3 regions of the Methylocystis sp. Se48 genome follow, and region 3 is predicted to be linked to each of the others. Evidence: riboswitches for the same ligand, from Rfam matches in the RefSeq annotation. Region 3 holds a riboswitch; each other region holds the start of a gene.
The links. A riboswitch is a leader RNA that binds a small molecule or an ion and turns the genes downstream of it on or off. The one in region 3 is predicted to bind fluoride.
Positions count from the first base shown of each region.

Region 1: linked by a shared signal. The riboswitch ahead of ACV959_RS00275 (cation:proton antiporter) and the one ahead of ACV959_RS13275 (MFS transporter) in region 3 are both predicted to bind fluoride.
Region 2: linked by a shared signal. The riboswitch ahead of ACV959_RS00280 (MFS transporter) and the one ahead of ACV959_RS13275 (MFS transporter) in region 3 are both predicted to bind fluoride.

Region 1 is NZ_CM149850.1:43,110-48,312, reverse strand. It holds gene ACV959_RS00275 (cation:proton antiporter) at 1-1,091, opposite strand, end outside; fluoride riboswitch at 1,212-1,274, opposite strand; gene ACV959_RS00270 (FKBP-type peptidyl-prolyl cis-trans isomerase) at 1,329-1,769, opposite strand; gene ACV959_RS00265 (adenosine kinase) at 1,797-2,795, opposite strand; gene ACV959_RS00260 (outer membrane protein) at 2,929-3,720, opposite strand; gene ACV959_RS00255 (hypothetical protein) at 3,929-4,459, opposite strand; gene ACV959_RS00250 (glycosyltransferase family 4 protein) at 4,643-5,203, opposite strand, start outside.
Region 2 is NZ_CM149850.1:48,842-54,044, forward strand. It holds gene ACV959_RS00280 (MFS transporter) at 1-1,182, opposite strand, end outside; fluoride riboswitch at 1,271-1,333, opposite strand; gene glgB (1,4-alpha-glucan branching protein GlgB) at 1,544-3,751, shown strand; gene glgC (glucose-1-phosphate adenylyltransferase) at 3,789-5,051, shown strand; gene glgA (glycogen synthase GlgA) at 5,048-5,203, shown strand, end outside.
Region 3 is NZ_CM149850.1:2,715,002-2,720,204, forward strand. It holds gene ACV959_RS13265 (HlyD family secretion protein) at 1-392, opposite strand, end outside; gene ACV959_RS13270 (efflux transporter outer membrane subunit) at 401-1,984, opposite strand; gene ACV959_RS13275 (MFS transporter) at 1,984-3,567, opposite strand; fluoride riboswitch at 3,659-3,721, opposite strand; gene trbB (P-type conjugative transfer ATPase TrbB) at 4,847-5,203, shown strand, end outside.

The DNA of each region.
Region 1 (5,203 bases), 1.0 Mb from region 3:
GCCGTGCCGATGATGGCGGCGACGAGCGTCGAATATTGGGCCTCGTCGATGATCTTGTTGGAGAGGCCGAAAAGCGCGGATATGGTGCCAAATGTCAGGCCCGACGCCATCAGCAGCGTCGTGTACATCGCGTCCTTGTGCGGCGACCGGAAGGCGCGCGCGACCGGATAGACGCTCACGATCTTGCTCGACATCTCCGCTGCGACGAAGACGATCACGCCGACAGGCGCCATGACGACGGCCGGCAGCGAGACGAAATAGCCGGCGCGGATGAAATAGAAGGGCGTGAGCAGGCCGATCGTGATGGCGCGCAGCCGCTTGATCAGCGCGGCGTCGCGGCCGACGGTTCCGGCCAGCGCCATGCCGACGAGATAAGCCGGCAGCACCGCCTCGCTCCCTGCCCAGGTGGCCAGCGCGCCAAGCCCCATCAGCGCGAGGAGCAGGAACTTCGCCTCAAATTCCGAGGGCCGGCCGCCGAAGCGCGCGAAGGCGAGCGGGACGATTTTCGGCAGGTAAACGAAGGCTCCCCCGAGCGCCGCGACGAAGAGGAGCGTCTTCCAGGTGAAGGGCGAAAACACCAGGCCGAGCGTGACGACGGTGCCGAGATCCGTGATGAAGCAGGCGGCGAGGATGGTCTTGCCGTAATCCGTCCGGTTGAAGCCATACTCCATCATCACCGTATAGACGACGGCGACGGACGTGGCGGCGAGCGCGATGCCGGCGAGCAGGGCGGGCGAAGAGTCCCAGCCGAGGAGATAATGCGCCGCCGCCCAGCAGGCGACGGAGGGGATGAGGAAGCTCGCCATGCCGATGGCGGCGGCCTCTTTCCATTGCCGCTTGAAGACGTCCGGATCGAGTTCGGCGCCGGCGAGGAAGGTGAGCAGAATCGCGCCGATTCCGGCGAGCGTCTTCACCCAGGGCTCCTGGACGGCGAAGAACGTCTCATAGCCGGCAAGGCCGAGCACGGCGCGCGCGCCGAGGCCGACGAGGATTTCCACCAAAGCCGTGGAGAGACGGAAACGGCTGGCCAGAACGCTCGCGCCGAGGGCGAGCGCGAAAACGAAAGCGACTTGCGCCCAGATCGGAGTCATTGCGCGCCTCCCGCGACGACGGGCGCCAGGGCGGCGTTGACAGGCTTTTCGCCGGCGCCTGAAATCAACGGACAGATTTTGGACGTAGAAAAAGGTTTCATGCAGACTCCCGCCATGCAGACGATCGCAGGAGTCATCAGCCCCAAGGGCGGTTACAAGGCGAACCCCATCGCCTGATGCACTTTAGTCGTACGAGGCGTTGCTTTGTCAACCGTCCGCGAGGTTGGCCGGCGCGCCTTACTTCACGCCCAGCAGCTCGACGTCGAAGAGAAGCGTCGCGCCGGGCGGAATGACGCCGCCGGCGCCGGCCGCGCCATAGCCGAGCGCCGGGGGAATGATCAGCGTGCGCTTGCCGCCGACCTTCATGCCCGCGACGCCTTCGTCCCAGCCCGGGATGACCTGGCCGCCGCCGAGCGGAAAGTCGAAAGGCTCGCCGCGGTCGCGCGAGCTGTCGAATTTCTTGCCCTTCTGGCCGTTGTTGTAGAGCCAGCCCGTGTAATGGACGGACACGGTTTTGCCGGGCTTCGCCTCCGCGCCTGCGCCGACCTTGACGTCGGTGTATTTGAGGCCGCTCGCGGTGAGCGTCGTCTCCTGAGCGCAAACGGCCGCCGGCGCAATGGCGGCGGCGCAAGCGGCGGCGGCGAACGCCGCGACGACAGCCTTGGTGAAAGCGCGCATCCTGTTTCCTCCCAATAGTGGCTTCGTTCAGGCCAGCAGGCCGTTGTCTCGAGCGAGCTGCAGCAAATCCTTCTGTGGACGCGCGCCGACATGCGAGATGATTTCGGCCGCCGCCAGCGCGCCGAGCGCGGCGCTCTTCTCGTGCGGCAGCCCTTTCGCATAGCCCGCGAGGAAGCCGGCCGCGAAGAGGTCGCCCGCGCCCGTCGTGTCGACGACTTCCTCGACCGGAAAGGCCGGCGCCGAAATCAGGCTGTCGCCATTCGCCACGACGCAGCCCTTCTCCGAGCGCGTCACGACGCCGAGCAGATCTTTCTCCGCGCGCAACGCCGTGAGCGCCGTGTCAAAATCGGCGGTTTCGTAAAGCGAATGCAGTTCGCTCTCATTGGCGAAGACGATGTCGACGACGCGTTCGCGAATGAGCGCGAGGAATTCGCCGCGATAGCGGTCGACGCAGAAGGAGTCGGACAAGGTGAGCGCCACCTTGCGGCCATGGGCGCGGGAGACCCTGGCGGCTTTCAGAAAGGCTTCCTTGGCGCCCGGCGGATCCCACAGATAGCCCTCCATGTAGAGCACCTTGGCCTCCGCGACCCGCGCCTCGTCGATGTCCGAGGGCGCGAGCGCCTGACAGGCGCCGAGAAAAGTGTTCATCGTGCGCTGGCCGTCCGGCGTCACGAAGATGAGGCAGCGCGCGGTGGCGGCCCCGTCCGTCGCGGCCGGCGTGTCGAAGGCCACGCCCGCCTTGCGGATGTCGTGGGTGAATTCGCGGCCCGCCTCGTCATCCTTCACCTTGCCGACGAAGCCCGCCTTGGCGCCGAGTCCTGCGAGGCCCGCCATGGTGTTGGCGGCGGAGCCGCCGGAAATGACGGTCGTCGGCCCCATTTTCTCATAGAGCGCGGCCGCGCGCGCCTCGTCCACGAGAGCCATGGAGCCCTTGGCGAGTCCATTGGCGGCAAGAAAATCGTCCTCGGCGCGGGAAATTGTGTCGACGATGGCGTTGCCGATACCGAGAACATCGAGAGAAGTCATGAGGCGGCGATCCGGATGAGGCGCGCGGCGCGCGAAAATGAAATCCGGCCGGGCCCGAGGGCCGGCCGGCCGGTTGTTTAACATCGCCGCCGCCGCGCGCCTAGAGCGGCGGAACCCGCGTGCGACGCCCGCCTCAGTCGATCATGTAGCGGAAGCCCAGCCGCAACTGGTTGCTGATAAGATCGCGCGAGACGCGGTTGTTGAAGATGTCATATCCCTGGATGCGGCCGAGGTTGACCCAGCGGTAACCGAGGTCGATCTTCCAGTGTTCGTCGAGGTCGTAGCTGACGCCCGCCATGGCCGCATAGGCGAAGCTCACATGATCGCCATTGTGCGTGACAGAGAGGCCGTAGGGATAGAGCGCCGGCGTCCAGGCGACGTAATGGCGCTGGATCAGCACATTCGCGCCGGCGCCGGCGCCGATGTAGGGCGTGAAGCCGCCGAAGTTTCCAAGATCGAGATAGAGATTGGCCAAGAACGAGATCGACTCGTTGTTGTTGTTGACGGTCGGCGCGCAGGTGAAGGGCATTACGCCATTGCTGATGACGCCGCCTCCGCCGCCGCCCGTCACGATAAAGCAGGGCATCGACGGCTGCACGCCGCTGCGCGACCAGAGCTTTTGATAATCGATGGTCAGATCGGCGCGGAACCAGTCGTTGAATTTGTAGCCGCCGCCAATTCCCAGCGTCCAGTTGGACGGCCAGCTCGTCTGCAGGCGCATGCCGTCGATCGTGGAGATGTTCTGGTCCGCCGCGCCGACTTGACCGCGCAAATACCAGTTGGAGCCCCATTCCACCGGACCTTCGAGCGGCGGCGGCGCCTCTATCGGGAGCGGCATGTCGGCGGCCTGCGTCGCGGGCGCGAGAAACGCGCCGAAAAGCGCGGTGGCGATCGTCGCGCGGGCGCGCAAAAACGGGCGAACCATTGCTGTCTTCCTTGCTCGGGCGCCGGCCGGCGCGGGGGCGCGGCGCGGGAATGAAGGAAGAATGAGCGATCATGCTTAATGCGCGCTTAATTCGCGACCATGGTTTCGACAATCTTTAGGCGGCGTCCGGCGCGTAAAGAAAAACGGCGCCCGCTTCGCGGACGCCGCTTCCCGAAATTCGCGATATGGGCCCCGAGCGGCTCGCGGCTCAGAACTTGATCGCGGAGAGCACCACTTCGATCGCGATCACGTAAAGCGACGCCGTGACGAAGGCCGGAATCGGCCGCAGCGACACATGGCGGAACAGGAACGCGTACATGAACGCCGTCCAGACGATGATCGGGAAGAGCAGGAAGCGGGCGAGCCTCTCGGTCGGGAGCGGCGGCGGCAGGGCGACGCCGACGATCAGATGCAAGATAATGTAGGCGAGGGCCGCCACGGCGCCCATGACGGCGAGCGCGCTGAGCGTTTTGACAAACTTCTGCTCCTGCTGAAGATAGCGCAGCAAATAGAATGTCGCGCCATAGAGAACGCCCGCGCTCGCAAGGCCGTAGAAGATGCTGACGACGAGCGAATGCGAGAAAAACTGCGCGCCGGCCTGCAGCACGACATAGGCCGCGAGCGCGCCCTTCATCAGGTTCTGGGATTCGGGAAGTGAAAGCTGCGACGCCTCCAGATTGAGCATCTTCAGGAAGGTTCTGGGCGTCGGATCGTTCACGAATGGAATATTGAGCGCCATTGATTGTCTGTCCCCAGGTCGGCGGCGCCCGCGAGGGGCCCGCGAAACAAGCGAAAAGCCGCGACACCGCCGCTTGGGGAAGCGACCGGAATGTCCGCGACCGATTGCCGCTTCTCTAACATGCTTTGGCGCCGCGCGGAAACAATCCCCGGCTGAAGCCGAATGCTGCGACGCAGCACGCTTTTAGGGCAGGCGACGCAGCCATTCATCGCGCGCCACGACCTCGACGATGCGGCGCGCGGCGTCGGCCCAGGAGGCGCGCAGCGTCCGCGACGGATCGGCCTGTCGCGCGCCGGAGAGAAAGTCCTGGATCGCCGCGGCGAGAGCGGATGGGTCGTTGACGCGGAAATACGCCGCGCCCTCGCGTCCGACCTCCCGAAAAACCGGGATGTCGCTGCAAATCACCGGGCGCCCGCGCAGCGCCGCCTCGACGATCGGCAGGCCGAAGCCCTCGGCGTAAGAGGGAAAGATCAGGGCGCCGGCGCGATCGTAGAGATAGGACAGTTCGCCGTCGTCGACGTCGTCGAACCAGAAGAGCCGCTTGCCGAATTCGCGATGACCCTGCATTGCGGCGACGATCGCTTCCTCGAACCAGCCGCGCCGTCCGACGACGACGAGCCGGGCGTCCATCCCGCCGGCCCAGAGGGCGTCGAAGGCGTCGAGCGCCACGCGATGGCCCTTGCGCGGCTCGATCGTGCCGACCATCAGAAAGGCGGGCGAGGGCCCCCGGACCGCCGCGGCGAT
Region 2 (5,203 bases), 1.0 Mb from region 3:
GCCGCTCAGCCCTTGCACGGCGATCGCTGCGGGCGGCGCGAAGAAGGTCGCGAGGAACAGGCCGAAAAACAGCATCGGCGTGGCGATCTGATCGAAATAAGCGATTTTGTCGTATTTCGCGAGCCATGTCAGCGTGATCGCAAATCCGACGAAATTCAGCGACGCCAGATAGCGAAGATCGACTTGTTTAACCAGGAGGTGCACCACTGAAATGAGCGGCACGGCGAAAATGGCCATGAGGAGATAGACAGCCCCCGCGAGCGAGGACGTATAACCGAGGAGCAACTGAAGCTGCCCGACGAAAACCGACAGCGTGCCCTGTATGACGAGAAACCCGGCCACCGAGCAAAAGGTCGCGACGGCGTAATTGCGATGGCCGAAAAGGCGGATGTCGATCACGGGGTGCCGTTCGCCGAGTTCCCAAACGATAAAGACCGGCAGCGTCACGACCACAATGACGAGAAGGAGCGTCAACAGGGGCGAGCCGAACCAGTCGAAATCATTGCCCATGTTCAGGATGGTCTGAAAACAGATCAGCACGGTCGCAATCAGGAAAAACCCGATTGCGTCGAATCGCGTCACGCGCGGCTTAACCCCGCGGCCATAGAGCAGCGCGCCGACCACGCCGGCGATCGGCAGGCCGAGAATGACGTTCGAATAGAACAGCATCCGCCAATTGACATATTCGGCCCAGAAGCCGCCCATGAAAACGCCGAGCGTGAAGGGCGCCATGCTGAGCACGGCCCACCAAGCGACGCCGTAAGTCCTATATTTCTCGGGAATTTCGCCGAGAGCCAGGGCCTGCCCCACAGGCAGGATGACGCCGCCCGCAAGGCCAAGGGCGATCCGCATCGGCACGAAGAACCAGATCGTTTCGCTCGACGCGCAGGCGATAGAGAAGATCGCATAGACGACGAAAGCAGCAGGGTAGACGCGATGATCGCCGAAACGCGCCGAGAGCCAGCGCGCCAGCGGCAAGCCGAGCACGATGCCCATCATATGGTCGGTCGTGCCCCAGGTGCCATAACTCGGCGTCACGCCCTGGAGGCTGCCGGCCGCATAGGGAGCCAGCACCGTATAGCCCGGCACGTTGGAGAGCGCGATGACATTGCCGACCGCCAGCGCCAGATTGAAGAGCAGAAAGCGCCAGCCCGTCAGCTTTTCGTCCGCGAAGGCCGTCATGCGCCAGTCTCACGAAACCCGCAGAATACGGAGCCGCGAATCGATTCTGGAACATGGATGCGAATCAAGGCGGACTCCCGACGTGCGGATGCGAGCAGGAGTCATCGGCCCCAAGGGCGGTTACAAGGCGAACCCCATCGCCTGAAAAAATTCTAGACAAGGGGCGCGCCGCCTTGTCAACCGGCCGCGGGGCGATCCGTCGTTTTTTCGCGCGGCATGCGGCGTTGTGGCCTCTTTTGGGGTCTTCCCCGATGGCGCCGGAAGGGTCATCATCGTCGCATGGCGGGCGGCTGGCTTCGCAGTTGCTGGCGGCAAGGCCGAGCTTCTCTCCCCGCCGGACCACTCGGATCAATTGCTGCTCATGACAAAACCCAATTGGCGGGCGGACCCGGACGCGGTCGCGGCGATCGTCGCGGCCCGCCACGGCGATCCTTTCGCGCTGCTCGGCCTGCACGAGACGGCGGCGGGCTATGTGATTCGCGCCTTCGTTCCCGGCGCCGAGACAGTGTCGGCCCAGACGCCCGAGGGGCGCCGCCTCGCCTCTCTCGAGCGCGTTCATCCCGAGGGTTTTTTCGAAGGCCTGACGCCATTGTCCTCCCGCGCGCCCTACCGCCTCGCCGCCGCCGGCGGCGGCGCCGAATGGACCTTCGCGGACCCTTACGCCTTCCCGCCCTATCTCGGCCCGCTCGACGACTACCTCCTCGTCGAGGGCGCGCACCAAAGGCTCTACGAGCGGCTCGGCGCCCATGCCGTGTCCCATGAGGGAGTCGAGGGAACGAATTTCGCCGTCTGGGCGCCCAACGCCCGGCGGGTTTCGGTCGTCGGCGATTTCAACCAGTGGGACGGCCGGCGCGCGCAAATGCGCAAGCGCGTCGACAGCGGCGTCTGGGAGATTTTCATCCCCGGCGCCGGCGCCGGCGCCGTCTATAAATTCGAGATCGTCGGGCGCGACGGCGATCTCCTGCCGCTCAAGGCCGACCCCTTCGGCTTCGAGGCGGAGTTGCGCCCCTCCACGGCCTCCGTCGTCGCCTCGACGGCGCCTTACGAATGGGGCGACGCCGTTCACATGCGCACGCGCGCCGAATGCGATCCGCGTCGCGCGCCCATGTCGATCTACGAGGTTCACCTGCCCTCCTGGCGCAAGGCGGAGGGCTGGCGCTTTCTCAGCTACGACGAACTCGCTGATCAGTTGATCCCCTATGTCGCGGACATGGGCTTCACCCATATCGAGCTTCTGCCGGTCAACGAGCATCCGCTCGACGCCTCCTGGGGCTATCAGCCCATTGGCCTCTTCGCGCCGACGCGCCGCCATGGCGATTCGTATGGCTTCAAGCGCTTCGTCGACCACGCCCATCAAGCGGGCCTCGGCGTCATTCTCGACTGGGTGCCGGCGCATTTCCCGACCGACGAACACGGCCTCGCCCGCTTCGACGGCGGGCCGCTCTACGAACATCCCGACCCGCGCCGCGGCTTCCATCCCGACTGGAACACGGCGATCTACGACTACGGCCGCCGCGAGGTGGCGAATTTCCTTATCGCCAGCGCGCTCTTCTGGCTCGACCGCTTCCATATCGACGGGCTGCGCGTCGACGCCGTCGCCTCCATGCTCTACCTCGATTACTCGCGGAAGGCGGGGGAATGGGCGCCGAACCCAGACGGCTCCAACGACAACCGTGACGCCGTCGCCTTTCTGCGGAAATTCAACGAACTCGTCTATGGGCTCTATCCGGGCGTCGTGACCATCGCCGAGGAATCGACCTCCTGGGGCGGCGTGACGCGGCCAACCGACGCGGGCGGGCTCGGCTTTGGCTTCAAATGGAACATGGGCTGGATGAACGACACGCTGCGCTACATGTCGTCCGATCCCGTCTATCGCAAATGGCGGCACAACGAGCTGACCTTCGGCCTCCTCTACGCCTTCGCGGAGAATTTCGTTCTGCCGCTCTCGCATGACGAAGTCGTGCACGGCAAAGGCGCGATCGTATCGAAAATGCCGGGCGACGAGTGGCGGCGCTTTGCGGGCGCGCGCGCCTATTATGGCTTCATGTGGGGCCATCCGGGCAAGAAGCTTCTTTTCATGGGCCAGGAGTTCGGCCAGACGAGCGAATGGAATTACGCCGCCGAACTGGACTGGCGGCTTCTCGATTACGCACCGCATCGCGGCCTGAAACACTTCGTGCGCGATCTGAATCGCCTCTATCGCAGCCGCGAGGCGCTCCACACGCGCGACTGCGAGAGCGACGGGTTCGAATGGATCGTCGTCGACGACGCCGACAGCTCCGTCTTCGCCTTCGCCCGCTATGGCGCGGACCGCTCGAAGGCGGTCGTGGTCGTGTCGAACTTCACGCCCGTGCCGCGCCGCGCCTATCGGCTCGGCCTGCCCCGCGCCGGTCGCTGGCGGGAAATCCTCAATTCCGACGCGACGGCCTATGGCGGCTCCGGGGTGGGGAACCTCGGCGCGATCGAGGCGCGCGCGCAAGGTTTCGCTGGCTTTCCCGCGAGCGCGGACATTCAAGTCCCGCCGCTCGCCACTTTGTTCTTCGAATTCGAAAGCGATGGTCTACAATGAATGTCGAATCGCATCTGACGCGGACAGGATGTGACTGATGGCCGCCTATGACAACGCGCCGCTCGCGCGCTACGCCATGGCCTATGTTCTCGCCGGCGGCCGCGGCTCGCGGCTCATGGAGTTGACCGATCGGCGCGCCAAGCCGGCGGTCTATTTCGGCGGAAAATCCCGCATCATCGACTTCGCGCTGTCGAACGCGCTCAACTCCGGCATCCGCCGCATCTGCGTGGCGACGCAATACAAGGCGCACAGCCTCATCCGCCATTTGCAGCGCGGCTGGAGCTTTTTCCGCACCGAACGCAACGAGAGCTTCGACATTCTTCCCGCAAGCCAGCGCGTGTCCGAAGATCACTGGTATCTCGGCACGGCCGACGCCGTCTTCCAGAACCTCGACATCATCGAAAGCTACGATCCGAAATATATCGTGCTGCTTGCGGGCGATCACGTCTACAAGATGGATTACGAGCCGATGCTCCAGCAGCATGTGGATCAGGGCGCTGACGTCACCATCGGCTGCCTCGAAGTCCCGCGCGCCGAGGCGTCGGGCTTTGGCGTGATGCACGTCGACGGCCACGACCGCATCATCTCTTTCGTCGAAAAGCCCAAGGACCCGCCCGCCATGCCTCATCGGCCCGACCGCGCGCTGGTGAGCATGGGGATCTATGTCTTCGAGGCGAGGTTCCTTTACGACCAGTTGCGGCGCGACGCCCTCGACGCGGGCTCCACACATGATTTTGGCAAGGACATCATCCCCTATATCGTGAAGCACGGCAAAGCGGTCGCGCATCACTTCTCGCGCTCCTGCGTGCGCGCGGCGAGCGAACAGCACGCCTATTGGCGCGACGTTGGAACGGTGGACGCCTATTGGGCGGCGAATATCGACCTCACCGATTTCGTGCCGCAGCTCGATCTCTATGACCGCAACTGGCCGATCTGGACCTATGCGGAAATCACGCCGCCCGCGAAATTCGTGCACGACCAGGTCGGGCGCCGCGGACAGGCGCTCTCGTCGCTGGTCTCCGGCGGCTGCATCGTTTCGGGCTCGACCCTGCGGCGCTCCCTCCTTTTCACGGGCGTTCGCGTCAACTCCTACGCCACGGTCGAAAACGCCGTGATCCTTCCCTATGTCGACGTCGGCCGTTCGGCGAGATTGACGAATGTCGTCGTCGACCGCGGCGTGCGCATCCCCCAGGGCCTCGTCGTCGGCGAGGACCCCGAACTCGACGCTAAGCGCTTCCGCCGCAGCGAACAGGGCGTTTGCCTCATCACGCAGCCGATGATCGACAGGCTGGCGATATGACGCGCCTTCGCGTTCTCGCCGTCGCCTCCGAAATGGCGCCGCTCGTCAAGACCGGCGGTCTCGCCGACGTCGTGGGCGCGCTGCCTGCGGCGCTCGCCGCGCAGGACGTCGAAACGCGCACGCTCATTCCCGGCTATCCGGAAGTTCTCGCC
Region 3 (5,203 bases):
GCGGCGCGAGCCGTTATTTTCTGGCAGATCTGCCGTCGGTTGGCGAAGAGCGCGCCAACGTTTCGCACCGCGCGGGCGAGTTCTGCCTCAGCTTGGCCGAGCGCGGCCCGGGCGCGCTGTTCGTCAAGTTCGACGAGCACCTCGCCTTTTTTAACGAGCTGGGTTTCTTCGGCAAGAACCTTTGCGACGACGCCCGTCGCATCCGCCTGCACCGGAATAATATTGCCGCTGACAAACGCATTGTCCGTGGTCACCCAGTCGCGATCATAGGTCAGATAGCGGAAGGCGGCCGCCAACACGCCGACAGCGACGCCCACGGCCAAAGCCTTGAGCAGGAAATTTCGGCGAGCGCGAATCTTCTTTCGGGCGAGCGGCACGCTCGTCTGTTCCACGGTCAAAATCAGCCTCCCCCCAGTGATTGAACAACGTCAACCACCGCCGTAATCGGATCGGTCTCGGGCGCCGGTCTCGGCTCATAAGCTTGGGGGCCTGCGTCGTAACCGCCACCCAGAGCCTGCATGAGATCTACCGTTGCTATCAGTCTGTCGCCTTCAATGCCGCGCTGGATGAAGACAGCGTCCAGCGTGTCGGCGTATAGCTGTGCGAATTCCCGCCGATCTTGCAGGCCGCCCTGAAGCCGGATGCGGGCAAGCTGAACAGCAGCGCGGCGCGCCTTGATGAAGCGCCCTTGCGACTCGTACTCCGCCTTGGCCCGCTTCAGGGTGGCGAGTGCGTCCGCGACCTGCTGCGCGGCGGTGAGCAGCGTCTCATTGTAAGTATCGACCGCCTGGTCGTAATCAGCGCGCTGGGTTTCGAGATTGCCGGTGAGCTTGCCACCCTGAAAGATCGGCAGATGCAACCCCGGCGTGACGCTGTAGACCATGGCGCCGGGGTTGAAGAGGTAGCCGCCGAGCTTGGCGAATTGGGTGGAGCTGACGGAAGCCTCAAGCCCCGCCGAGACCGAAAGGTCAATCGAGGGCAGGAATAGGGCCTTGGCGGCATGAATGCGATCCGCCCAGGCTTCGGCGCGGCGCAGCGACGCCATGAGGTCCGGACGGTGGGCGAGCAATTCGATCGGGAGTTCCCTTGGAAGAGCGGGCGGCGCCGGCGCGACGCTTTGCCTTCTGGCGAAGAGGCCACGCGCCACGTCGGGCCCCTCGCCCATCAGGCGCGCGAGCGCGTTTTCCTGAATCTCGATCGCCGCCGTCAGCGAGGCCTCGCGGCGAACCGCCGCCTCTTCGTTGCTCCGCGCGATTTGGACGACGTCAAGGATTTCGATGCCGGTTTGGTAGCGCGTTTCGGCGAGCTGGCGCAGCTCGCGGCGCATGCCCGTCAACTCTTTGGCGAGCTTGAGTTGCTCCGCCAGGATATAGCCGCGCAGATAGGCGCGCGCGACGCTCGTCGTCAGCAATAAGCGAGTTTGTTCGAGTTCGCCCGCCTGCGCCAGCGCGTCGCCGATGGCGGCGTCGAGCAAGGCGCGGTTCTTGCCCCAGAAGTCCAGCTCCCATTTGGCGGAAATCGGATTGAGGAAGGCGGTGGATTTTTGTTTTCCTCCCTGCAGCGGATTGAGTCCCGCGGCGACGCCATGCTCGGCGTAGCGATACTGCTTGTAGGAGAGATCGGCCTCGACATAGGGCGTCAGGCGCGAGCCTGCGATGTCGACCGCCGCCTCGGCGTCTTTCAGGGTGTCGGCGGCTTTTCTCAAGCCTTGATTGTCCCGCAGGCATTTCTCCATGATGCGGTCGAGGTCAGCGCTACGGAAGGATTTCCACCATTGCACCGTCGGCCAGCCGTTTTCGGAGCTAACGCTCTTCACGCCCGACGCCGCGATCGTTCGCTTCATCGGCGGCGGCTCCATGAATTCGGCGCGTTGTTCCTGCGCCGTGGGCATGCAGCCGCCCAACGACGCGACCGCCGCTGCTACAGGGATGGACCTGTGTAAGCGGCGGATCATGCTTTGCCCATTTGCGTTGCGACAGAGCATCAGGGCTCTTCCATCAGTTCTTCAGCGCGGAGAAGCTTTAAGCTTGGTTTCGGCGACGGCGCCTTGGGTTTTGCCAACCAAACCAAAATCGCAAGGCCAGAGAAGGCTAGCGCCCCGGTGAGGAAAGCGTCGTTGAGTCCCATAAGCAGCGCTTGCTGGCGGATCAGGCGAGAAACCTGCGCCCGCGCGACGGATTCGCTCATGCCCAACGCTTGCAGCTTGTCCAAAAGCTGCGGGAGAAGGTCGAGCGACGGGAAACGCCTGCCGCCGAGTTGATCAGCGAGGTCCAGTTGGTGGAAAGGCGTTCGGCGGAACTGCATGACCCCTTGCAGGGTGATGCCATAGGCGCCGGCGGCTGTGCGCAACATCGCAAGCTCCTCTGCGGCGCGGATCAGTTGCGAGCCCGCAAGACCTTGGACCGCGATGGCCGCTGGGGGTGCGAAGAACGTCGCCAGGAAGAAGCCGAAGAAAGTCATCGGCACAGTGATCTGGTCGAACGACGCCGGCTTATCGAACAGGCCCAGCCAAGTCATGGTCACCGAGAAGCCGAGGAAATTCAGGCTGGCGAAGAGGCGTAAATCAATGTGGCGGACGAGCAAGTGCACTACGGAGACGAGAGGCACGGCGAGCAGGGCCATGGTAAGATAGACGACCCCAGCGCCTGACGAAGTGTAGCCGAGCAGCAACTGAAGCTGTCCGACAAAGACCGACAGCATGCCCTGAATGAAGAGGAAGCCGACGACGGAGCAAAAAGTCGCGACGGCGTAGTTGCGATGAGCGAAGAGGCGAATGTCCAGAACGGGGCGCCGCTCACCCAACTCCCAGATGATGAATGTCGGGAGAGTGATGACGACGGCGATCAGGACGATTGTCAGAAATGTTGACCCGAGCCAGTCGAAGTCGTTGCCCTGATTAAAGATAGTTTGGATCCCGACCAGGGTGACGGCGATCAACAGCACGCCGACGGTGTCGAAACGCGTGATGCGCCGGCTGTAAGGGCGGCCATAAAGCAGAGCGCCAATAACTCCGGCAATGAGCAAGCCAAAAATCACATTTGAATAAAACAGCATCCGCCAGTTGAAATACTCCGCCCAGAAGCCACCCATGAAGACGCCAAGGGTGAAAGGGGCCATGCTGAGCACGCCCCACCAGGCGACCCCGTAGGTGCGGTATTTCTCGGGGAGTTCATTTAGGACGAGGCCCTGGCCGATGGGGAGAAGCACCCCGCCCGCCAGTCCCAGCAGGAAGCGCGCCGGCACGAAGAACCAGATGGTTTCGCTCCAGGCGCAAGCCAGGGAAAAAATCGCATAGGCGATGAAGGCGGCGACATAAACCCGGTAGTCGCCATACCGCGCCGACAGCCAGCGGGCGAAAGGCAGGCCGAGCACAATCCCCATCATGTGGTCGGTCGTCGCCCAGGTGCCGAAACTGGGCGTGACGCCTTGGAGGCTGCCGGCCGCGTAAGGGGCCAGGACCGTATAGCCGGGCACATTCGAGAGGGCGATCACGTTGCCGCCAGCGAGCGCGGCATTGAAGAGGACGAATCGCCAGCCGGTCAGCCGGTCTTGCTCAACGGCCGTCATGTTCCCGCCCAATCTGAGCGAGAGTAGCGCCATTTCAGGCGTAATCGGAGGGGAAACAGGGGCTTATTCAGAGCGGACTCCTAGCGTGCATGCGCAAGCAGGAGTCATCAGCCCCAAGGGCGGTTACAAGGCGAACTCCATCGCCTTTCCATTTTATAAGCCGCAGGGAAGTATCCTTGTCAATCATCTTGACTGGCGAATCTCCGCGCCGCTCCGTAGTCAGACTACTGATCGGGACGCGGGCGTCGTCGAGATTGAGGACTCGGAAACAAACTAGACCGTTGTCCCGAGCAAAAAGGCGTCACGGTTAAGATCTAGATAACCCCTCCAGTTTGCCCGAGCACAGCGCATTAAGCAGGCCCGGCAACGCTTATCTGCCGATCAACGGCGGCACTCGCGCTTATTAGCGACTTGCACGTCAGCGCACTTAGCCCCGCCAGCATCTAAATTCGAGATAGGTGTGTCGACGGTCTGAATGCCTCCAGCAAGAAGAGTTGAATGCTTGCTCAGGTATCAGCGGCCGAATATGGCTCGGCGCGAGAGAAGCGGTACTGGCGGCTATGAGGAGCTAGACCTCGTCGGATGAGACAAAGCAGGCGTTTGAAGACCCCCGAGTAACAACGCCAAACTTGGCGACCTCATCGCCGATCTCCGGGCTAGATTTGGCTCAGATCGGAGGCAGGCATTTCCGCGAAGGTCTGTACCGTCGCTGAAGCATCGGAAGCGTCCCACACTGAGATTAAGCACGATCGGCGTTCCCTGAACAGGAAGGTCCCGCAGACGCCGACAATCCCAATCACGCCGAGACGCAGAAAAATGTTGCGGCCTGAGCAATTCCAGGACGCTCATTTTCCCATCAGTCGAAGATATCTTCTTCCGCGTTGTTGGCGTCAATCAAAGAGCTACTTCAATTGTCGCTCAAACTACGTGGATCTCTATCATGCGCGCCTCATCCTCAGAACACCCAGCGTCTGGCAGTTTCCCAAAGGCGCCAACGCGCCGCGCGCGGACGGGTTGTCGAAACCGCGATCGAACCAAGCGTCGGCAGGATTCTTTTTGGGACGTCCCCCTTTTTGTGAGAGGCATAGCGGTAAGCCCCCTGCCAATCCCCTGTCATTGCACGCCAAAGCCCTACGCCTTCGACTGACTTGTTGCACTGCGTCGATTCCGGCCTTTTTTAATCAACCCCGACTCTGAACCACCTTCGGTTCGGCGGAGACTGGGGACTGATGTGCGCTCTCAAAACGACAACGCTGAAGCGCTATCGCGCAGCGCACGCATGTTGCGCACGGCGCTCGGCGCAGAGATTGCGAGCTGGCTCGACGATGCGAGCGTCGTCGAGATCATGCTCAATCCCGACGGACGGCTTTGGCTCGATCGTCTGACGAGCGGGCTCGAGGATACGGGCGTGCGACTTTCGGCGGAAGACGGCGAGAGGATCATCCGGCTCGTCGCGCACCATGTCGGCGCCGAGGTGCATGCCGGCGCGCCGCGCGTCTCGGCGGAGCTGCCGGAAACCGGCGAGCGCTTTGAAGGGGTCCTGCCGCCGGTCGTTTATGCTCCAGCCTTCGCCATCCGCAAGCCCGCGGTCGCGGTGTTCTCGATCGACGATTACGTCGCGGCTGGCGTCATGACG